4 regions of the Ferdinandcohnia salidurans genome follow, and region 4 is predicted to be linked to each of the others. Evidence: riboswitches for the same ligand, from Rfam matches in the RefSeq annotation. Region 4 holds a riboswitch; each other region holds the start of a gene.
The links. A riboswitch is a leader RNA that binds a small molecule or an ion and turns the genes downstream of it on or off. The one in region 4 is predicted to bind thiamine pyrophosphate.

Region 1 (5,156 bases), on a different contig from region 4:
GACGTGACCAAAGTATTTTCTGATATATTTATTTTGAATTTTTGTTTCGATTTAACACATCTCGCGATGAGTACATATCCTATTGCATTATCAGATTGCCCAAGAAGCGATATTCGGAATCATTTTCAAGGTAACATTACGTTTTCTGTAAATATCCAGAATGAAATTGTAGACCTCATGTTATCCAAAGGCGTATATTTGAAACCTCCACAAGTAGCAATCGATAGTGAGGTGGAATATGCTAAAAACTTCATGTATCTCAATGGTTTTATTGGTAGTTCAAGACCTTTAAACGCTGCTGAGATAGCTAATCTTTCAAGGATTATCTATAGGGGACAGTTTTCAAAGATGATTTTTGTTACTTTTAGTAAATTAGCCCAAAAAAAAGATTTGAAACAACACTTTGGAAAAGGCAGAGATGGGATCGAAAAAGTTCTACATTCACTTCAAGAAGTTCTTGAAGAAGAAAATATTCCGATTTCAGCTTCAGGAGACTATCAAATTTCGAATATAGAGATATCTCCTTTTTCCGATAAATTAATGTTGTTTTTTGCTAATACTTGTTTAGGTATATTCTGTTTTACTATGGTAAATCAAGCTATGACTTCCAGTTTACGAACGGATATAGTTGCAAAATTAGATAAAATATCAGATGATATGAAAAAGTTTTATGGAATGGGCTTACTGTTAGCGATAAAAGAAAAATGGTTTGAACAACCTCCCCAAGCAGTAGATAGAAAAGTATAAGACTAGTTAGCCTAATAAAGGACTAGGAAATTTAATTTCCTAGTCCTTTTTGCACGATAAAAAATCTTCATGTTTTCACATTGAATTATATATATATAAATGATGGAATTATTAATGGACTTAAATAAGATTTAATATCCGACAGGAGATGATTTTTTGAGCACATTCAATCCCGACAAATTATCGGTCGAATACAGGGATAGCGTTACTGCTACAGCACCCATTATTCCAAGATATTACACACTAACACACTCTGATACAACTGCCGAATTATTTTTAACAATAGGCTATCATTATGCCTGGGATAAAATTAATTCGATGAGAGATGAAGTATTAGGTGAATGGAGAACAGATGGAAGTCACTTCCATTACCAGGTTTATTTATATATTGATCAAGGAGAATATAACCTACAAGTTGCAGCAAAGCGAAATGAAATCTTTAGACGTGAATTGCCACTTGCCTTAACAGCTATTCGATACGGAGATCGATTTTTATTCAATGCTTACCCTACTCTTGACCACGCTCCCATCATAGTTACCTTCACTTCTGCCTATCCTCAGTTTGCTAGACATGAAAATTGGGCTACTTTCCAAGATTATTCCATATGAAAGAAATCGAAACTTTGTGGAAATTTTATTACGAAAAAAGGTTCCGTGACTGAACATGTGCACGGAACCTAACCACTTGTCCTATAGATTAATCGGCCACTCCTCAAGATTTTCGGCCATATCCCAGAACATATATTCAAACATACTCGTTTTGACGACGATTTCTTCAAGTACTGCTAAATCTCGCTCTGGTTTTCCGCTTGCGATTTCATTGATAAGCTGCTTACAGTCTTCCGCTAACGCTGAAAACTCATCGGATGAATACATTTTCACCCATTCCCCATAGAATTCATGCTCAACTGCTCCAGGCCATTTGACGAGCTCTTTTCCAATAAAGTTATAGCTCCATGCACAGGCTAGGACTGCAGCGACAACATTTTCTACACCACCAAGTTGCGCTACATTCAACATGTAGCTTGTGTAAGATGTTGTAGTTGATGCAGGTCTAGTCGCCTCGAGCTCTTCTGGAGATATTTCAAACTTTGCGGCATATTGGCGGTGAAGATCCATCTCCATCTCCAACGTACCATGCAAAAGGTTTGCAAAAATGGACATCGTTTTTAAATCCGGGGCCTTCGCACTCCCCAACGCAAAAAGTCTGCAATACTCAATCAGGTACACATAATCCTGCTTCATATAATGCTTAAACTTTCCTTTTCCAACCAACCCTCGCCAATCCCTTTCACGAAAGGATGCTCCAAATACGAATTCCAAATAGGCTCCACTCGATTCCATAAACGATCAGTAAAAAGACTGCTCACTTTCTTGTCCCCTTTCTCCATTTGACCTTGGGGGAGATAAAAAAAACCCATCACTAGTGACTAGAAATGGGTTAGGCAATATATATCGTTTGTTTACACATAACGTGCCAACTCCACTTCCCTACGCTAGTGTTACCTAGATCAGGTTCAAAGGGTCGATATCTCTATCTCTCAGCACAAACATGCTCCCCTAGTCGAATTGTTAGATTATTAAGTTACTAGATACTAGTTAAACATAGCGGATACGAAAAGGCAAGTAAGACATGTCCATTTATCCCGCTTGAGTCAATGGACATGTTCCAGCATCCCGTAAAAAAAACGAGTTGGCATTTATAGCCAACTCATTTTTATCTTAATCATCAAACAATCAATTCATATACTTTGCAACCAGCGCATAGCATCTTTCCCTTGTCATAGTTGCTTGGGTAGCTACATATTCTAAGGTTTCCGTCGAGCCACCTTTATATTTCAATGATGATTCTTTTGCGGTTTCATCTCTATGTTTAATCCAATTTCGTTGTTCTTCTCGTAATTGATTCATTTGTTCAGAGTCAAGCTGTTCATTTAACATTCCATAAATCTCGTTCAATTTTTCATCCCACTTTTTATACCTTGCCGCCTCTTGTTCTTCCAATTCTGCCATTGTTGCTGTATCTTCGGCGTTTCTATCTGCTTCTTCCATTTTATTTAATTCTTTAAGATATGCATCCTTCATACCTTCGGTTATTTCATTCTTGTTACTAGATTTCGATGTCTCGTCATGTTCAGTCGTAGATGGTTCTTTAGATGTCTCTTCTTTGTTTTTAATCTGAGTATTTTCAGGACTCTCAGATTTATTTATTTCACCAGACTTCTCATTGGTAGCTGGTTTTTCCTCTGTTTTTAAATTCGTGCTAGTTTCTGATTCTTCGTTTTCTGGTTTAGCATTTGCCTCATCCGTTGAGTTACTACAAGCAACTAACGAGAAAAATGCTATGATGGTCATTACAGTTAGTAATCGCTGTTTATTTTTCATTACACTGCCTCCTCTACTAAACAGTATATCATAAAATTTTCCAGTAGTTTTTAAGAAAGTTCAAATTATTTGTTAAGCAACTCTCACCTAACCCAAACAAAAAACACTCACATTTGTAAGTGTCCTAAAGACTATATTGTATTCCCTTTTTTCTTAGCATCTGCATCCAAACCAGCACCAATCGCAATGCCGATGCTCATCCCAATCGGCAACCCTAATGCAATATTATCAAAAATCGTTAATCCAAACACCATACCCAAACTCATACCTATAGACATGTATAATGTGAGATACATCCCTTCAGGTACCAACTTATGTTCCTTTTGAAGATGTGCAGCAATTCCTTTGATCACTTGTTTATGATGTTTACTGTCCTTATCAATTTCATCGTCATTCGCTTCCAGTTGAGTAAAATGATTCTTTAAATCAACTAGATGTTGCTGACACTCTTCACAACTTGCCGAAAAAGAATCCAGCTTTTCAACCACTCGTTCACATTTATTTAAATCAAGCTTTTTTGAAAGTTCATTACTTATGGTACTCCTTAGTTTCTCTATATTTGTTTTAATGTCATCTACATGATTTTCCACTATACCACCGCCTAATGGGATCTTAATTTAGCCAAGGTTCATTTATTTCTTATACCTTATTTACGAATGAAACATGATTTAGTTTCGTTTTTTAATGATAACCACATCCGTAAGAACAGACACAAAATAAAAGAGAGGATTCATTATTATCCTCCCTATACCTTATTTTGCTAAACTACTCCATATATAATTGAATCTTACACACAAATTAAGATCATTATTCTACCATATTTGCGAATGGCCTCTTTCTATGTACCTTTTTAAAACCCTTAATCAGTTGATTTTTTACATCATTAGGATCCTCGACAGGTAGTTCCTTCCAACAAACTATCAAATGATTGATATCCTCAATTTGCCAAATAACCCTTCCGCCGTAGTGGCTCGCGTTTCTTCCACTACCGAATTTTAATAATTGCTTTATTCTTGAATTCAGAGTAGCAGAGCTTTTTCCACCACCGGCTTTCCCTATATAGATTACTTTCGTATCCTGTACCCAACTTTCATTTAACTTTCCTACTGGAACATTAGGATCTTTCCCTTTAAAATAACCACCTGTACCTTTTCTCAAAAACTCTGGTGAATGATCAGGGGTATAGAGCACCATATAAACCCCTTTAGTGTGTGGAACGATCGAATGATTTTGCATCAATTCAGTAATCGGAATATAACCTTCAAAGCCATACTCTTTAATTGATTTAAAATTATTGTAATCCATTTGATCACCTCAATTTATGAGTATGAGTAGACTGAACATTTATTCAAACTAATTCTACGATTATCCATTAAATTTCCATAAATGTTTATGCAAGGAGCATGTTCTTAACAAAAGAAGCCTTTTGGAAAATGGTCTGTACTTCGTTCTTAATTGAAAAAAGTGCCTGAACCCTTAATAATGTCATATAGGGTTTAGACACTTTTCTTTCCTTTAAATATACTTTGCTGTTATAGATCGTTCACAAGCCTTTACCCCTGCAGGTGGGCCTTCATATAAAATTTCTCCACCACCCGTACCTCCGTCTGGGCCTAAATCAATAATCCAATCACTGTTTCGGATGACGTCCAGGTTATGTTCAATGACAATGACTGTATTACCCTTTTCAACTAATTTTTCGATAATCACTAGAATATTGGATACATCGGATAGATGCAGTCCAGTTGTCGGTTCATCTAGAATATAGATATTCCCCTTCTTATTTATCTCTTTTGCGAGTTTCAGTCTTTGACTCTCCCCACCAGATAATGTGTTTAGTGGTTGGCCTAAAGACAAATATCCAAGTCCAACTGTCGCCATGCTTGTCAGTTGTCTCTTGATATCTTTTGCTTCAAAAAACTCCACAGCTTCTGCGACAGACATATCCATAACCTCTACAATATTTTTTCCTTTGTACAGGTATTGGAGGACTTCCTGTTTGTAACGGTCTCCATGACATTCAC
Region 2 (5,156 bases), on a different contig from region 4:
AGTTCCTCTACAGTCTCAGATATTTCTCGTTCATTTCGTTTATCAATTCTTAATGAATACGCAATTTCTTCATAAACAGAGTTTGTTACAAATTGAAGCTCAGGGTTTTGAAATACAAAGGTCATGAGTTGATCGAGCTTCTTTGAAGATGTAACTACTTCTCCAAAAAATGAATAGTGACCTTTTGTTTGAATGAATTGCATTAGAGAGTGAAGCAGGGTACTTTTCCCAGCACCATTTCTCCCCTTGACCACAATCCATTCTCCTTCATGGACTTGAACATCGTTCACATATATTTTTTCCTTTTTCTGTCTATATCCCTTAAATTCCTCAAGGCGAATAGATGGATGATTAAAACCTTCTGTATTTACATATTCCATCCATTTAAAGTCTTGAATAAAGTGCTCCCAGACCCCCGGATACCAAATACCTTGCTCTTTGATGAGTGTTTTATAGCTAGAAAAAATTTCAGCTTTTGAACCATCAGCAATGATTTCTCCAGATTCATTAAAAAGGATAATTCGATCAACAATTGGAAGGACGTGGTCTAGTTTGTGCTCTACGATGACTACTGTTTTATCCTCCACAACATTTCTTATAACTTCCCAAATTTCCTTTGTACCCAGTGGATCAAGCATGGATGAAGGCTCATCTAAAAATAATACATCCGGCTCTAATGCCAAGACAGATGCTATGGCTAAACGTTGTTTCATGCCTCCAGACAAAGTTTGAATGTTTGTGTGGAAATCTTCTAAATCTAATCCAACTTGCTCTAACAGACTTTTTATCCGTTCGTCCATTTGCTCCCTAGGAATTTGTAGATTTTCTAAAACAAATGCAAGTTCTTCATCAACATATGGCATGCAAAACTGTGAATCAGGATCCTGAAAAACATAGCCCCATTCTTTGGGAATCTGTAACTTATTTACCTTCATTGGTAATTCTATTGAGTTTGGAATAATCCCGCTTAATACTTGAAGGATTGTCGATTTCCCACATCCTGAAGGTCCGAGAATTAATATCTTCTCTCCTTTTTTAATATGGCAAGATAAGTCCTTAAAAAGCAAGGACTTATCTCCAGGAAATGTTAAACGAAGGTTTTCTACAAAGGCAATTGATTCCATATTCGACCCCTTTTATTTTTGATCTAGTGCATCAAAATCACTGCTGGATAGTGGGCGTACAAGTTTTGTTACTCCTGTCATTTCCAACGCACTTACTAGATAGTAAGCAAATACACCGGCAAACAAGATGGAACCTACGAATCTAGCAACTAGGAACAAAATGAGATTCCATGCAGCTAAGTCACCTATTTCTCCATATGCAAAATCCATTATTACTGACCCTAGACAAGAAGCTATAGCTGCCAAGACGACCACAGCAATATTATATTTTTTATATCGAAATAGCATAAACACTGCTTCAGCAAACAGCCCTTGTACAACACCGTACAGCAGAACGGTTAGGCCCCATGGAGACCCTAAAATAAATTCACCTGAGGCAGCTGCAATTTCTGCCAGTAAGGCAACACCCGGTTTACGAATCACAAGATACGCAACAGGCGCTGCAATAAACCACATTCCATAGATTAATTGGTCGGCATGTAGCCCAATGGGCTTTACAACATAATATAAAGAACCCCAAACAATATAAACAATCCCGAATGCAATGGCGATTACGATCGTAACCAAAATATCAGTTAGTTTTAACCCTTTGCTCATTTATACCTCTCCTTTTCTCTTTTGTTCATACAGACATTTTTGCTAGAATAGGCCAGTTTTCTAATTGGTACGCCATTTCCCAAAAGGAGTACTCATATTGACTGCTAATCATAAAATGTTCTTTCATACGGTCTCGATCTTCTTGCGTCGCTTTTTCTGCTAATTTATTTACTCTATCAATCTGTTCTTCTACTAGTTCTTTAAACCAGTCCCCACCATACGCCGCAATCCACTCCTGGTAAATCGGCTCTTCTGGTTTGCAATCTTTAAGTCTTTCACCAATTTCATAATATAGCCAATAGCAAGGTAATAAAGCAGCAATTATATCACCCAAATGGCCAGAATAAGCGGCTCTATACAAGTGTGATGTATATGCATATGCTGTCGGTGCAGGTTTAAAGGTTTTTCTTTCTTCCTCCGTAATCTCAAGTCTCTCCGAAAAACTTTTATGCAGTGCTAGTTCGGCCTCGTAAGTTCCTTGAGCATGAATAGCAAGTCGGTTTGTCGTATGTAAGTCCTCTGCCTTTGCTGCACCTAAAGACTGCACTTTTGCAAAATGAGTTAGGTAATAGGCATCCTGCATGACATAGTAGCGAAAACATTTAATTGGTAATGTACCGTCTCCAATTCCTTTGACAAATGGATGATCAAAACTTGCCTCCCAAATATGGTTTGCCTCTTTACGTATTTCTTCTGAAAATAACATGTTCATTTCTCCTCGCTTTACTGTTATTTACAAAATAAAAAACCACCTTCTTTAACAACGTAAAGAAAGTGGTTTGGATTTAGACATATAAAAAATAAAGAGACCCGTCTACCCACTTCCCTACGCTGGTATCAACCAGATCAGGTTCTAAGGGTCTCAAGGTTATGAAAAATCAATCCTCAATCTCAGCCTTAAAGTAAACGATTTAAAGGTATAAACCCATCCATACATTTACCTTTTTTAAAGGCACCCCTAGTGGAATTACAATTATTTATGCAATTTTTCTTATTTCCAATCATAACATGTTGGAAATAATTATCAAGGCTTTTTTAAGGTTTACTTGTTACTCTACATAAACTGCTGTTCCATATGCAATAATTTCAGATGCATTTTGCATAACAGCTGAGGTTTGCAATCGCATCCCGATTACTGCATTTGCTCCTTTTGCGTTTGCATCTTCCACCATTCGACCAATTGCTTTTTGGCGGGCTTCTTCCAGCATTTCAGTATAATCGGAGATTTCTCCTCCAACAATTGTCTTTAATCCAGCCATAATGTCTTTTCCAATGTGCTTTGACTGAACTGTCCCCCCTCTTACAAATCCTTTTAGTTCTTTTACTTCTTTGCCAGGTACAAAATCAGTAGTCACGATAATCATTTTCGTCATCCTCCTCTTTCTCTCGTTTTCGTTCCCATACTAATAGGGCGAATAATAGAATAATGGCAACCATGTAAAAGGCATAGAATGTCAGTGCCTTTGAAATATCAATGAACAAAAATACAATTCCTACGATTTGTCCTACAATGGCTATCATTAATACAATATATTTTGCAATATCCCTCATCATTCCCTACCTGCTTTACGTCGATAAATTTTTCTAGCAAAAATGAAATAACAAACAAGGGGCATCGGTGTTTGAATTAATCCCCATATTCCCCAAAACCAATAATTATGTCCCCGCTTTCTTGCATCTAAAAATAGCCACAAACCTTGAATAAGTACGATAATCACAACTACTAATAAAAGCAGGGTATTATTCGTATTCATGGACAATCACCCGTTTTCGATAACGAAAGAAGCTATATACTGGCAAGCTAATAGTTGCAATGCCTTGAATGATGATAAATACTAGCGGTAGCTGGAAGAATGCGGATATTAGACATGTCATCAAGAATAGAGCAACCAATATAAATGCGGTTAAATCTCTTCTAAATTTCTTCTTTTGTTTTTGTTGTTCAATTGCAACCATTTGTTCAAATACTTGTAGGTCCGGAGTGAAAACCGAGTAATGATGATCTATTTTAGTAAGAGCTTCATTTATATCTTGAATCGTTTCTTTATCCTCTTCATGTTGTTGTTTGTTGTTTAGTAGGACTAGCTTGTTTTTCTTCATGAGGTTTCAGCTCCTTTCTTACTGTATGGATTCCATTATGTATTCTTGATTTAACAGTACCAATGGCGATATGAAGCATATCAGCGATTTCTTCATACGAATACCCATAATAATGTTTGAGAACAATTGGAATCCGAATTTCATCAGAAAGCCTTCCTAGTGCATTAAGAACATCATTCCAATCCTCAGATTGGTTCTCGAATTGCCACTTCATTTTGCGTAATGCTTGCTCCTGTTGCTGATAATTTTGTTCGCGTTTCTTTTTACGGATATCGTCTATGTATAAGTTCGTCGCAATTGTTATTAGCCATGAGGAGAATTTTGCTTTACCGTTATACATTTTGATTTTTTCCATACTTTTCATCATTGCCTCTTGTGCGATGTCTTCAGCAATATCAGGTTTCATTGTAACTTTTATTAAATACTTAACTAAAAAAGGATAATGCTCTTTAAAAAGCATTGCAAACGCGAGTGAGTCACCACGCTTTGCACTGCGAATTAGTTCCTTTTCATCCATGCATTGAATTCTCCCCCGAGAAGATTTGGTTATTTTTATATTTCGCTAATAGTACGTACGAAGTCATAAAAAAGTTCACTTTCAGTTTTAAAAAGTTTTAATATGTTCATTTTCTACAGTTTAACCCATCCTATCGAATATTACATTCACTCATTTTGACTCAATAATGGAGTTTTCCACTGTTCTTGTCAGAATCATGCTATCATTCGGACTTAAACTTGTGGATTTCCTTTGGCCTTGTCAGAATCACACCCTCTTTCGGACTCGAGCTTGGAGATTTCCTCTGTACTTGTCTGAATCACACCCTTATTCGGACTCATGCTTGGAGTTTCTACTTTGGACTTGTCGGAATCACACCCTCATTCGGACTCGACCTCGGCGTTTCTCCTTTGGCTTTGTCAGAATCACACCCTCATTCGGACTCGACCTCGGAGATATCCTCCGGCATTGTCACAATCACATCCTCATTCGGACTCAAGCCCGAAGATTTCCTCTGACCTTGTCTCAATCACACCCTCATTCAGACTCAAGCTCGGAGATTTCCTCTAGCCTTGTCAGAATCACACCCTCATTCAGACTCAAGCCCGAAGATTTCCTCTGTACTTGTCAGAATCACACCCTTATTCGGACTCAGTCCTGCTGTTTTCCACTATCCTAGACGCAATAGCACTCTGCAAAAAAATCACCAAAAAGAAAAGCAGCTCTTTTAAGTAGGCTGCTTTTCAGTTCATATTATTCTTTTTCTGTTGTCTCTGCTTTTCTCGTTTGGACTAATTCATCCGTTAACTGGTCGATGCTGTTTTTTACATTACCTTTAC
Region 3 (5,156 bases), on a different contig from region 4:
GATGAAGCTCATCCTTATCTTCGATTTTCGGCCTTCTAATATCTATATCCATTACTAAACTCTCCTCCTTAGAATTCTGTTTCATAACCCTTAACTCCCCTTACTAAAAATACTCCTCTCCCAAATTGGTCATACTAACCAAATGAACATTTTCGATATTGGAGGATTATGGTTTGGAACATTCATGGATCTCACTTATTCCTTTTTTAATTGTAATTGGTATGGCGATTTGGTTAAAGGATATTTTACCTGGACTTGTTTTAGGATTATTGGTTGGGGCAATCCTTGTTACATCTGATATATTAGGTGGAACCCAGCAATCAATTACATATATTGTGACGACTCTATCTGATCCAACTAATATTAAAATCGTAAGCTTTTTATATGTTTTTGGTGGTTTAGTTGGGATGATGAACATTGCCGGGGGTATCAAAGGATTTACGGAATGGATTGGAGAGAAAATCAAGACTGAACGTGGCCTTCTAGGATTAATTTGGCTCACCCTCCCTTTTACCTTTATGATGCCAATGTTTCGGATTATGATGATTGGACCCATCATAAAACAACTCATAAAAAAAATGAACCTATCAAAACAGAAGGTCGGGATGACATTAGATATTTCAACCGAATCGGTTATTGTTCTATTACCTGTCGCAACTGCATTTGTTGGATTTATGGTTTCACTTGTCGAAGGTGGCATTAAAGGACTTGATTTAGGGATGTCAGCCTATCAAGTATTTTTATTGAGTATTTTGTTTAATTTTTATGCGATTGTGATGCTTCTTATTGGAATCATCCAAACGTTTTGGCCATCAAAAAAAAGCCATAAATCCCAACACCACGCAGATGAGGAAGAACATGATCATGAATTTCACCGAATGGGAATTAAGAAAGAACTTTCTCTTGTAAAAGCGCAACCTTGGCATTTAATTGTACCGGTGTTTTTACTTTTAGGATTATCTCTCTATCTACTATGGGAAAACGGCAGATCACTTGGTGCTCAAACGGTCTTTGAAGCTTTTTCAATGGCCGATGCAACTTTTGTCATGCTGCTGGCTGTATTTATCACACTCATTTTCACTTTTGTGTTTTATGTGATCCGAAAGCAGAAATTACATGAAATTATGTATCATTTTTACGATGGTGGAAACCAAATGATGCAGGCGATTACCCTTCTCATTCTTATTTGGGCTCTTACTTTATCTGCTGAGGAACTCGGATTTTCCGAATTTATTAGTTCCACTTTAGGGTCATTTTTACCAGGATTTTTAACACCTGCGACGATTTTTCTAATCGGGTCAGTTGTTGGGTACTTTATTGGTTCCTCTTGGGGAACTTGGGGGTTATTTATGCCGCTTGGAATTGCTTTGGCCCTATCAACTGGTGCCTCCATCCCACTAACCGTCGGAGCTGTTTTTGCGAGCGGTGCATTTGGAGCTTTGACTTCCCCACTTGGTGACACAACGATAACTACGGCATCAATTTTAGATTTAGATCTAGTTGAGTATGCACAATATAAATTGAAGGTTTCATCAATAGGGGGAATCATCGCTGTTGTGTTATATATCATTGGTGGATTAGTGTTCTAAAAAAGACTAAACATACAAGTTTAGTCTTTTTTTAGGTATTAGAAGTTTCGTTCTTGATATGTTTTGAAGGCGGGATTTTTTAATACGATTCCAACAATGATAAATCCAAAAATAGATCCCACAATTGAGCTGAAAATAAACGAAGGTATGAAACCAAAAATGGCTGCATCCTGTCCAAGAATAAGTGTGGCAATTGGGTAACAAGCTATTGCCCCTAAGAACCCTGTTCCAATTATTTCACCTGTCATTGCCATTGAAGCCTTCCCCGTTTTGGAATATAGGAATGCTGCTAAAAAAGCCCCTATCATACTCCCTGGAAAGGCAAACAAAGAGCCAGTTCCAAGCATGTTTCGAAGTAAGGACACAGAAAAAGCTTGAAGCACGGCATATGCTGGACCTAAGATAACCGCTGACAAGACATTAATAAAGTGCTGCATAGGAAATACCTTTGTGAAGCCTATTGGTATGGCAAATAAATGACTTGTAACTGTTCCGATAGCGACAAGCATTGCTGTTAACGTCATTTTTAGTGTTTTACTCAAGATGAATCCCCCATTACTGATTTAATTCATTACCAAACCGCCGTCAACAATAAGGTTTTGACCTGTTACCCCTTTACCCCAAGGTGATGCAAAGAAAAGAACTGCGTTTGCTACATCTTCTGGTGTTGTTACTTTTTGAAGTGGTGTAGATTCCTTAATCAATTGGAAAACTTCTTCAGATGTTGCAGAACTCGCATCAGTTGTTTGAAGTAATCCTCCAGAAATCATGTTTACGTTTATTCCATATGAACCAAGGTCTTTTGCCATGTTCCGAGTGAATCCTAAAAGTGCTGCCTTGCTTGTGTTGTAATCATGGTAAGCAACAACAGGATTTTGAAAGAGATTCGTACCAATTGTTACAATACGTCCAAAACCAAGTTCCTTCATGTCTGGAAGGGCTGCTTGTGTTGTGTGTAATGCTCCTTTTATTGCTCCTTCGAGTTGTGCGTGAAAATCCTCCCAAGAAATATTTTCTGCGTTCTTTCTTGCGATTGGGTCAAAACGAAAATTGATTAAGGCATTATTTACAACGGTTGTTATAGGTTGATCAAAATAATTTTTCGCTTTAACAAATAGGCTCTTTACTTGTTCACGATTCCTTACATCAGCTTGAATGGCAATCGCATTTTTACCAATTTCTTCTTGTAGAGAACGAGCTTTGTCTTCACTTTGAAAATAGTTAATTACCACCTTTGTCCCTTCATTAGCAAAAGCTTTTACGATTTCCTTTCCTAATCCACGTGCACCACCGGTAACGAGAATAACCTGATTTTGTAGTTTCATTCAAGTAGCCTCCTCATATAGTAAATAAGAACAACGCAAAAAAGCCAGTTCCACATAAATGGACCTGGCTTAAGGTATCAAGAGAAAATGGACATTTTCCACTCTACTTTCCTCCGCCGGTATAATCCGGATCAGGTCCAAAGGGTTAAAAAACGCACGCTTTTCTCTCAGCCCAGTCGGGCACCCCTAGTAGTTTACGAATATTCTTTCTATAAGGATAGTATGTACTTGCAAAAATGTAAAGGTATTTGATGGTTTCAAGATTCTAAGATTCATTATATGGTATAATATGGATAACAGTCTGAATATTCTATTTATAGAAAGGAGTGCTGGGATGTTATTTTACTTAATGATAGCTCTATTTGCAGTAGGAATCGGCGCGGTTGGTTGCGGTATCTTTATGTTTTTTGTGAAAATGGAAAAGAAAAAGGCGTTTATTATAAGTTTAATAGGATTATTCATTATTGTTGTGACCATGAGTTCTGGTAATCTTCGCCCCTCCTATGAGAAAGAAACTTCAATAATTATTCAGGAAGTATCAGTATCATCCGAAAAAAATGGAGATGGAAAGTACAGTTGTAATGTTAGTGATCCTTACTCCGTGTATCAGTTTTATAGCGAAGATAAAAAAGAGGTAGAGGATTTTTGTGCTCAATTTAGTAAAGGTGAAACTTATGAAATCAAATACCAGTTTAAATCTGGTAAGTACACCATTTTAGGAGTGATTAAGTAAAGGCCGGGAAATTCCTGGCCTTAAATATATTTACTACCTTCTCTAACACTTAGCTTTGGCAATGTTGTATCATTTATAAAGTGACGGACTGAATTAGGGTTTGTCTTTGAGTACTCGCGCAAAGCCCAGCCAATTGCTTTTTGGATGAAAAATTCTTTACTATTAGCGTTGGCTTTTATGTATTTGTAGAGGATGGTTTCATTTGTTTCTTCCTTATATTTTAACTGAAAAAGAATGGATGAACGTGTAAGCCATAAGTGTTTCCCAAAAGCCCAACCTTCAATTTTTTCTTCTATTATACTAGGTGTTACTTTAGCTATATTGCCAACTAGATGTGGAGAAAGAACATCGACAGTATCCCACCAGGATTTTGTAATAATGAGATTCTCTATAAAAGGTAAATGGCTACTATCAATCCTTTTAATAGATTTAACTAAGTAATCCTGTGCAGCATATTGGTATTCCCGTTCATCCTTCATCCACAACTGTGTGACAAGTTCAAGATTTAAATCCTGTTTTAAAATACCTGTTTCTTTATAGAAATCACGTGTTAATTGTCTTCTTAAAGGTGTTTTTATCCCAAGGAATGGAAAATGGTTTTTCATATACTTTTGCATCGGTACTGCGTTTTCGGGATTACTATGTTTTTCGAATATCGTAACGAGATGGTTTAAATCGTCCATTGTATTGCTCCTTTAAAAGATTCGATATCCTAATTGTACTTGAAGCTCCTTTTATTACAAAATAAAAAAACTATCTTTTCTATGTAAGAATACGTACGAAAAGACAGTTTTTTGAATTCGTTACTGTTACTGCATTTTAATAGGAGTTACGACTGCAAATAGGTTTTCTGTTGGATTGTTGAGGTTGACTTCAATTACTTTATACCCTTCACTATCCTTGTAATCATTTGTCACTGGTGTTTTAATCTCGTTGCTCATTTTCCGTACTTCCCTTCTAACATTTTTCTCACACAATAAGTAGTATATGATGAGGTTATGAAAATGTGCTTCCTTTTGAAAAAAATTTTTTTCACCTCACAAATTTTATTTAAAGGTTTGTCCATCTAGTAGTTCTTAATAACAGATTTCACCTATATATTGTATTAATAGATTTCATTAAAAGAAAGGTGGTTGCTATATTGATCGAAAATTCATTTTATACACAAGAATTCCATGGACCCTATGAACTATTTAATTTAGGAGATTTCAAACTCGAGGAAGGTGGCATCATTCCAAACTGTCAACTCGCCTATGCTACATTCGGAGAACTTAACGAAGCAAAAGATAATGCTATTGTCATTCCTACTTGGTTTTCTGGTACAAATAAAGCCTATGAACCATATATCGGCGAAGGACGAGCATTGGACCCTTCTAAATACTTTATCGTAATCATTAACCAAATTGGAAATGGTCTTTCAAGCTCACCTCATAACAGCCCTGCTCCAATAAGTATGTCAGATTTCCCAGATGTAAGAATTGCTGATGATGTACGAGCTCAGCATCAATT
Region 4 (5,156 bases):
TTGAAGCGATTTCAAGAGCCTGCTCTGGCGTAATAAAATATGACCATAGCTCCGTATTTTCCTTTACTTCCTCAAGTAACCGCCCAACACCTGAATCAATTTCATTCGGATTTAATACGATATATCCTTCTTTATGATTCATTTGTGCCACTTTTAATATCCCAATGGAAGCACCTACGGCATCCATATCAGGGTATTTATGGCCCATGATGATGACTTTATCGCTATCCGAGACAATTTCCTTTAGAGCATGTGAAATAACGCGTGCACGGACTCTAGTACGTTTTTCCATTGGGTTTGTTTTGCCCCCATAGAACTTAACCTTACCGTTCGGAAGCTTAATCGCAACTTGGTCTCCACCACGTCCCAGTGCAAGGTCCAAGCTCGATTGTGCTGAAACTCCTAGCTCTGGAAGGGTTGGGACTCCAATTCCAATCCCTATACTTAAGGTTAGTGCTACACTATCCCTTGCTGTCGTTTCCCTAACATCATCAAGAATCGTAAACTTTGTTTTTTCAAGATTCGATAATATTTCTTCATTTAACACTGCAATGAAACGTTCAGATGAGGTTCGCTTTAAAAACACACCATGTTCATTTGCCCATTCATTGAGGATTGACGTAACCTGACTATTTAATGAACTCTTCCGTTGGTCATCCATCCCTTGAGTAACTTCATCATAGTTGTCTAAAAAGATAATTCCTAGCACTGTACGCTCGGCTTCATATAATTGCACAATTTCCATTTGTTCAGTGACATCAAAGAAATAAAGTAATCGTTCTTCTCTCTTAATAATTACCTTGAATTTCTGCTCATTTAACGTAATTGTCTCACTTTCGACCTCTTGCTGAATTAAAGGAACAATCAATTCCTCAACATCATATAGAGATCTCCCCACTAACGTATCAGCGTCAAGGCAATTTGATAAGTAGGCATTTGCCCATTCAACTTGAAACTCATCATTATATAGCAAGATCCCAATCGGCATTTCCATTAATGCTTCTTCGCCAACCTTTTTTAAGCGATAGGATAGAGTTGAGATATAATGCTCCATTTCTTTTTTTAGAAGTGAGTTTGCTTTGTACAAATAGTACGTAATTAATCCAAGGAGCAGAAAACTTGCTAACCCAATCACCCACTGAAAATAAACGAGAATTGCACTAAAAATACTTGTGATAACAAGTAATGCATATAAGGGATAGCGAAACAACTTTCTTTTGTAAAAGTCTGGCATGTAATTTTCAGCTCCTAAAGCTTTGTTTTACTTCTTTTTACTAATTCGATTTCGCAGTTGGAATCCTAAGTCAATTATACCTAAGATTCGAATAATATAAAGGAGAAATGGTGTTAAGACCGTTAGAACAATCGGTACGGCCTTTGGAATTCTTTTTTGATGACAGTAATAATAAATAAATGACAAACCTTGAATGACCATTAACAACTGCAGTATAAAAAAGAAGTTTAAAAAGGCGGTATATCCAAATGTCCCCTTTTCCATCTCAACAAAGCTCAAAAGTAAAATCAATAAGTAATACCATAAGATACTCTTTGGAAAATTAATCTCACGAAATGGCGGGAATGGATTCATTTTCACCCGAAGCCTTACTAGAACAGGTTTAACCGCCACAACGGTTATGAAAGCCAATAACATCGCAAGAAAGACAAACATACTTGGCATCATGTATTGCATTATTTCAACCGATTCTTCAAGCCGTGTAATGGCTTCTGTATTCATTTCTCCCCCTGTTGCCCTCATTATACTCTCAGCCATTGCAAAAGATTCTTGTGTGCTTTCTTTTAGTACTTCATTGATGTTAACTTGCAGAACGAGATTAACCGTGACAAACAGCAGCACAATCGAAAACAAATAGGACAAACATGCGCCTAAGAATAGTTCGATTCCACTTCTTCCCCTGTTAATCATTTCACCTAATAAAATCCCTGTAACTCCAAACATGATCGTAAGTATAATCCCCATAACAGAACCTAATAGTCCTGATAGGAAAAAGGCGATCAATATAAACAACAATGACTGCTTTACTTTATACTTCACTGTAAACAGAATAAATGGAATGGGCAAAAGGAATGAAAGTACCGTTCCAAGTAGTGGGAGATATAGACTGACCAGTAACAGTACACTGTATACTGCTAAAAGCATGGCACCTTCTGTTAATAATTTTGTATTTTTCACCTTTTCACCTCAACTTATATTGCAACACATCAAAAAACAGGAGCCTGTTTTACAACCACTTTCTATTTTAAAGATTTACAAGGAAGTCTTCAACTTTTGGACTTCCATAGGATTTGGCGACTTCGGCGTTTGAAGTAGGGCATGTCAGTCTTTCGTTGAAGTTTCACTGTGATGAAACTTTTTGTTTTACTTTTCCCTATTTTCTATTATGATAGTAATTAATTAATAAACGTAACCACAAGGGGAGCAATTTGCTGAGAGTGAACGTTAAAAGTTCAGACCCTTCGAACCTGTTAGTTAATGCTAGCGTAGGAATGTGGAGATTTATGAGAACTTAACCTTTTATTAAAGTTGTTCTCCTTTGGGGTGCGTTTTGTTCATTACACACTTCAAGGGGGTTTTTTTTATGAGAAATACTAGGTTACAGGCTATGATTGAAGCGGCGATTTTTGCCGTATTAGCGCTAGCATTAGACATGTTTGTACCATCAATAAAAATTGGTCCTTCCATCTCTATATCATTCGCAATGATACCTATATTTATTGTCGCACTAAGGTGGGGATTTAAAATTGGTTTCCTTGCCGGATTTTTATGGGGACTTCTACAGGTGATTTTTGATCCTTGGATTATCCATCCAGTTCAAGGTGCCATCGACTATTTCTTAGCTTTTTCTTTCATTGGATTTGCCGGTTTATTCAAAAATGGCGTTCAGGAAAGCTTAAGAACTGGTAACAAAGGTAAGTCATTAGCTTTAATCATTAGTGCCATTTTCATTGGAAGCCTTGCTCGCTACTTTTGGCATTTCGTATCAGGTTTTGTCTTCTTCGCTGAACAGCTAAAAGGCTTTGAAGCAGTATGGTTTTCTCTAACAGCTAACGGCATCACTTTTTTAGGTGCATTCATCTTCTGTTCCATTATTATGACCTTATTAATTCTTTCTTCACCACGTTTCTTCTTACTAAAACAAGAAGTACAGAAACGATTCTAGTAGTTCATTAAATAAAATATCAAAAAAGCGATGACCGCATTAGGCGATCATCGCTTTTCTTTATTATTCACCAGATACATATGGTAATAATGCCATTTGACGAGCACGTTTAATAGCAACTGTTAATTTACGTTGGTATTTTGCGCTAGTACCTGTTACACGACGAGGTAAAATTTTACCACGCTCAGAAACGAATTTTTTAAGTAAATCTACTTCTTTATAATCGATGTGTGAAATTCCATTAGCTGTGAAGTAACACACTTTACGACGCTTTGCACGTCCACCTTTACGTCCGCCTGCCATTGATTTTCCCTCCTTTTTAGTTTTCATTATATGATTGACTTACAAGTTAGAATGGAAGATCATCATCTGAAATATCGATAGGTTGTCCGTCATTTGCAAATGGATCTTGGTCTACTCTTGTAGGTCCTTGGTTTTGATTTGGGTTCTGACTCTGTCCAAATGGAGAATAGCCGCCTTGACCTTGGTTACCTTGGTTTCCACCCTGGTTACCGCCAAAACCACCTTGATTGCCACCATAGCTGCCTTGATTACCGCCATAGCCGCCACCAGGGTTACCTCCACCGCTACGCTGTTGGTCATTTGCATTTCTTGGTTCAAGGAATTGAACACTTTCTGCTACAACCTCAGTAACATATACGCGTTTGCCATCCTGGCCTTCATAATTTCTTGTTTGAAGACGACCATCAACACCTGCTAAGCTGCCCTTCTTTAAGAAGTTTGCAACATTCTCAGCTGGTCGGCGCCATACAACGCAATTAATGAAGTCAGCTTCACGTTCACCTGACTGATTCGTAAATGCTCGATTCACTGCGAGCGTGAAGGTTGCTACTGCAACTCCACTTGGGGTATATCGTAATTCAGGGTCTTTTGTAAGTCTCCCTACAAGAACTACGCGATTCATCATCAGAACCATCTCCTAACAGGATATTCAAACAGAGTCTATACTCTAAATAATTCTTATTCTTCTACTTTAACAACGATATGACGGATAATATCTTCACTGATTTTCGCTAAACGATCGAATTCGTTAACAGCTTCAGCATTAGACATTACGTTAAGAATCATGTAATAACCATCGCGGAAATCATTGATTTCATAAGCTAAACGGCGCTTACCCCATTCTTTTACGTTTGTAATCTCCGCACCATTGTCTGTTAGAATGCCATTAAAGCGCTCAACTAAAGCCTTTTTCGCTTCATCATCAATGTTTGGACGGATGATATACATAACTTCGTATTTTCTCATCACGTTACACCTCCTTTTGGACTAACGGCCCTTTTACCTAAAAAGGGCAAGGAGCAATTATTTCAATTACTCACAGAAAAATATTATAGCACATAAAAAAATCGTAGGCAAGAACTGTTTCAACAACGGATTATTAGCTCAATTGAAAAAATAAATAAAAGTTTCTCACGATTGAGCTAATAATCACCTGTTACCTTAACAAAACAGCCACAAAACGTGTATATCATCGTCCTGTGGCTAGTTCCTCGTTAAACACCTTATACATTAAATCGGAAATGAATGACATCCCCATCTTGTACAACATATTCTTTACCTTCTAGGCGAACCTTTCCTGCCTCACGAGCAGCATTCATAGAACCGCCTGTAAGAAGGTCTTCATACGATACCGTCTCAGCGCGGATAAATCCTCTCTCAAAATCAGAGTGAATGATACCAGCACACTGTGGAGCCTTCATTCCTTTTCTAAACGTCCACGCTCTTACCTCTTGTACACCGGCAGTAAAATACGTAGCAAGTCCTAATAAGTGATACGCAGCTCGAATCAATTGATCAAGACCAGACTCTTCTATTCCTAGCTCTTCAAGGAACATTGCCTTTTCTTCCCCTTCAAGCTCTGCAATTTCAGACTCAATCTTTGCACAAACAACAATGACTTCAGCATTTTCCTTTTGTGCAAACTCACGTACTAATTGAACATATTCATTCGAA

Region 1: linked by a shared signal. The riboswitch ahead of tenA (thiaminase II) and the one ahead of thiT (energy-coupled thiamine transporter ThiT) in region 4 are both predicted to bind thiamine pyrophosphate.
Region 2: linked by a shared signal. The riboswitch ahead of tenA (thiaminase II) and the one ahead of thiT (energy-coupled thiamine transporter ThiT) in region 4 are both predicted to bind thiamine pyrophosphate.
Region 3: linked by a shared signal. The riboswitch ahead of ACFSFW_RS05480 (3-oxoacyl-ACP reductase) and the one ahead of thiT (energy-coupled thiamine transporter ThiT) in region 4 are both predicted to bind thiamine pyrophosphate.

What each region holds. Positions count from the first base shown of each region.
Region 1 covers NZ_JBHUEK010000023.1:6,738-11,893, reverse strand. The annotation lists gene ACFSFW_RS14390 (DUF3231 family protein) at 1-747, shown strand, start outside; gene ACFSFW_RS14385 (staygreen family protein) at 904-1,356, shown strand; partial or broken gene tenA (thiaminase II) at 1,438-2,138, opposite strand; TPP riboswitch at 2,219-2,319, opposite strand; gene ACFSFW_RS14375 (lysozyme inhibitor LprI family protein) at 2,485-3,132, opposite strand; gene ACFSFW_RS14370 (glycine zipper domain-containing protein) at 3,264-3,722, opposite strand; gene ACFSFW_RS14365 (hypothetical protein) at 3,940-4,437, opposite strand; gene ACFSFW_RS14360 (ATP-binding cassette domain-containing protein) at 4,648-5,156, opposite strand, start outside.
Region 2 covers NZ_JBHUEK010000026.1:123,584-128,739, reverse strand. The annotation lists gene ACFSFW_RS18830 (ABC transporter ATP-binding protein) at 1-1,124, opposite strand, end outside; gene ACFSFW_RS18825 (ECF transporter S component) at 1,137-1,721, opposite strand; gene tenA (thiaminase II) at 1,747-2,427, opposite strand; TPP riboswitch at 2,528-2,691, opposite strand; gene ACFSFW_RS18815 (YbjQ family protein) at 2,771-3,085, opposite strand; gene ACFSFW_RS18810 (hypothetical protein) at 3,066-3,275, opposite strand; gene ACFSFW_RS18805 (sigmaY antisigma factor component) at 3,272-3,475, opposite strand; gene ACFSFW_RS18800 (YxlC family protein) at 3,462-3,821, opposite strand; gene sigY (RNA polymerase sigma factor SigY) at 3,775-4,338, opposite strand; gene floT (flotillin lipid rafts scaffold protein FloT) at 5,071-5,156, opposite strand, start outside.
Region 3 covers NZ_JBHUEK010000007.1:518,463-523,618, forward strand. The annotation lists gene ACFSFW_RS05465 (GNAT family N-acetyltransferase) at 1-52, opposite strand, end outside; gene ACFSFW_RS05470 (Na+/H+ antiporter NhaC family protein) at 174-1,589, shown strand; gene thiW (energy coupling factor transporter S component ThiW) at 1,628-2,131, opposite strand; gene ACFSFW_RS05480 (3-oxoacyl-ACP reductase) at 2,153-2,914, opposite strand; TPP riboswitch at 3,006-3,112, opposite strand; gene ACFSFW_RS05485 (hypothetical protein) at 3,249-3,647, shown strand; gene ACFSFW_RS05490 (DNA alkylation repair protein) at 3,668-4,330, opposite strand; gene ACFSFW_RS05495 (hypothetical protein) at 4,457-4,588, opposite strand; gene ACFSFW_RS05500 (alpha/beta fold hydrolase) at 4,789-5,156, shown strand, end outside.
Region 4 covers NZ_JBHUEK010000025.1:781,155-786,310, forward strand. The annotation lists gene ACFSFW_RS18055 (DHH family phosphoesterase) at 1-1,234, opposite strand, end outside; gene ACFSFW_RS18060 (YybS family protein) at 1,262-2,191, opposite strand; TPP riboswitch at 2,422-2,523, shown strand; gene thiT (energy-coupled thiamine transporter ThiT) at 2,598-3,179, shown strand; gene rpsR (30S ribosomal protein S18) at 3,243-3,482, opposite strand; gene ssb (single-stranded DNA-binding protein) at 3,529-4,107, opposite strand; gene rpsF (30S ribosomal protein S6) at 4,161-4,448, opposite strand; gene ychF (redox-regulated ATPase YchF) at 4,706-5,156, opposite strand, start outside.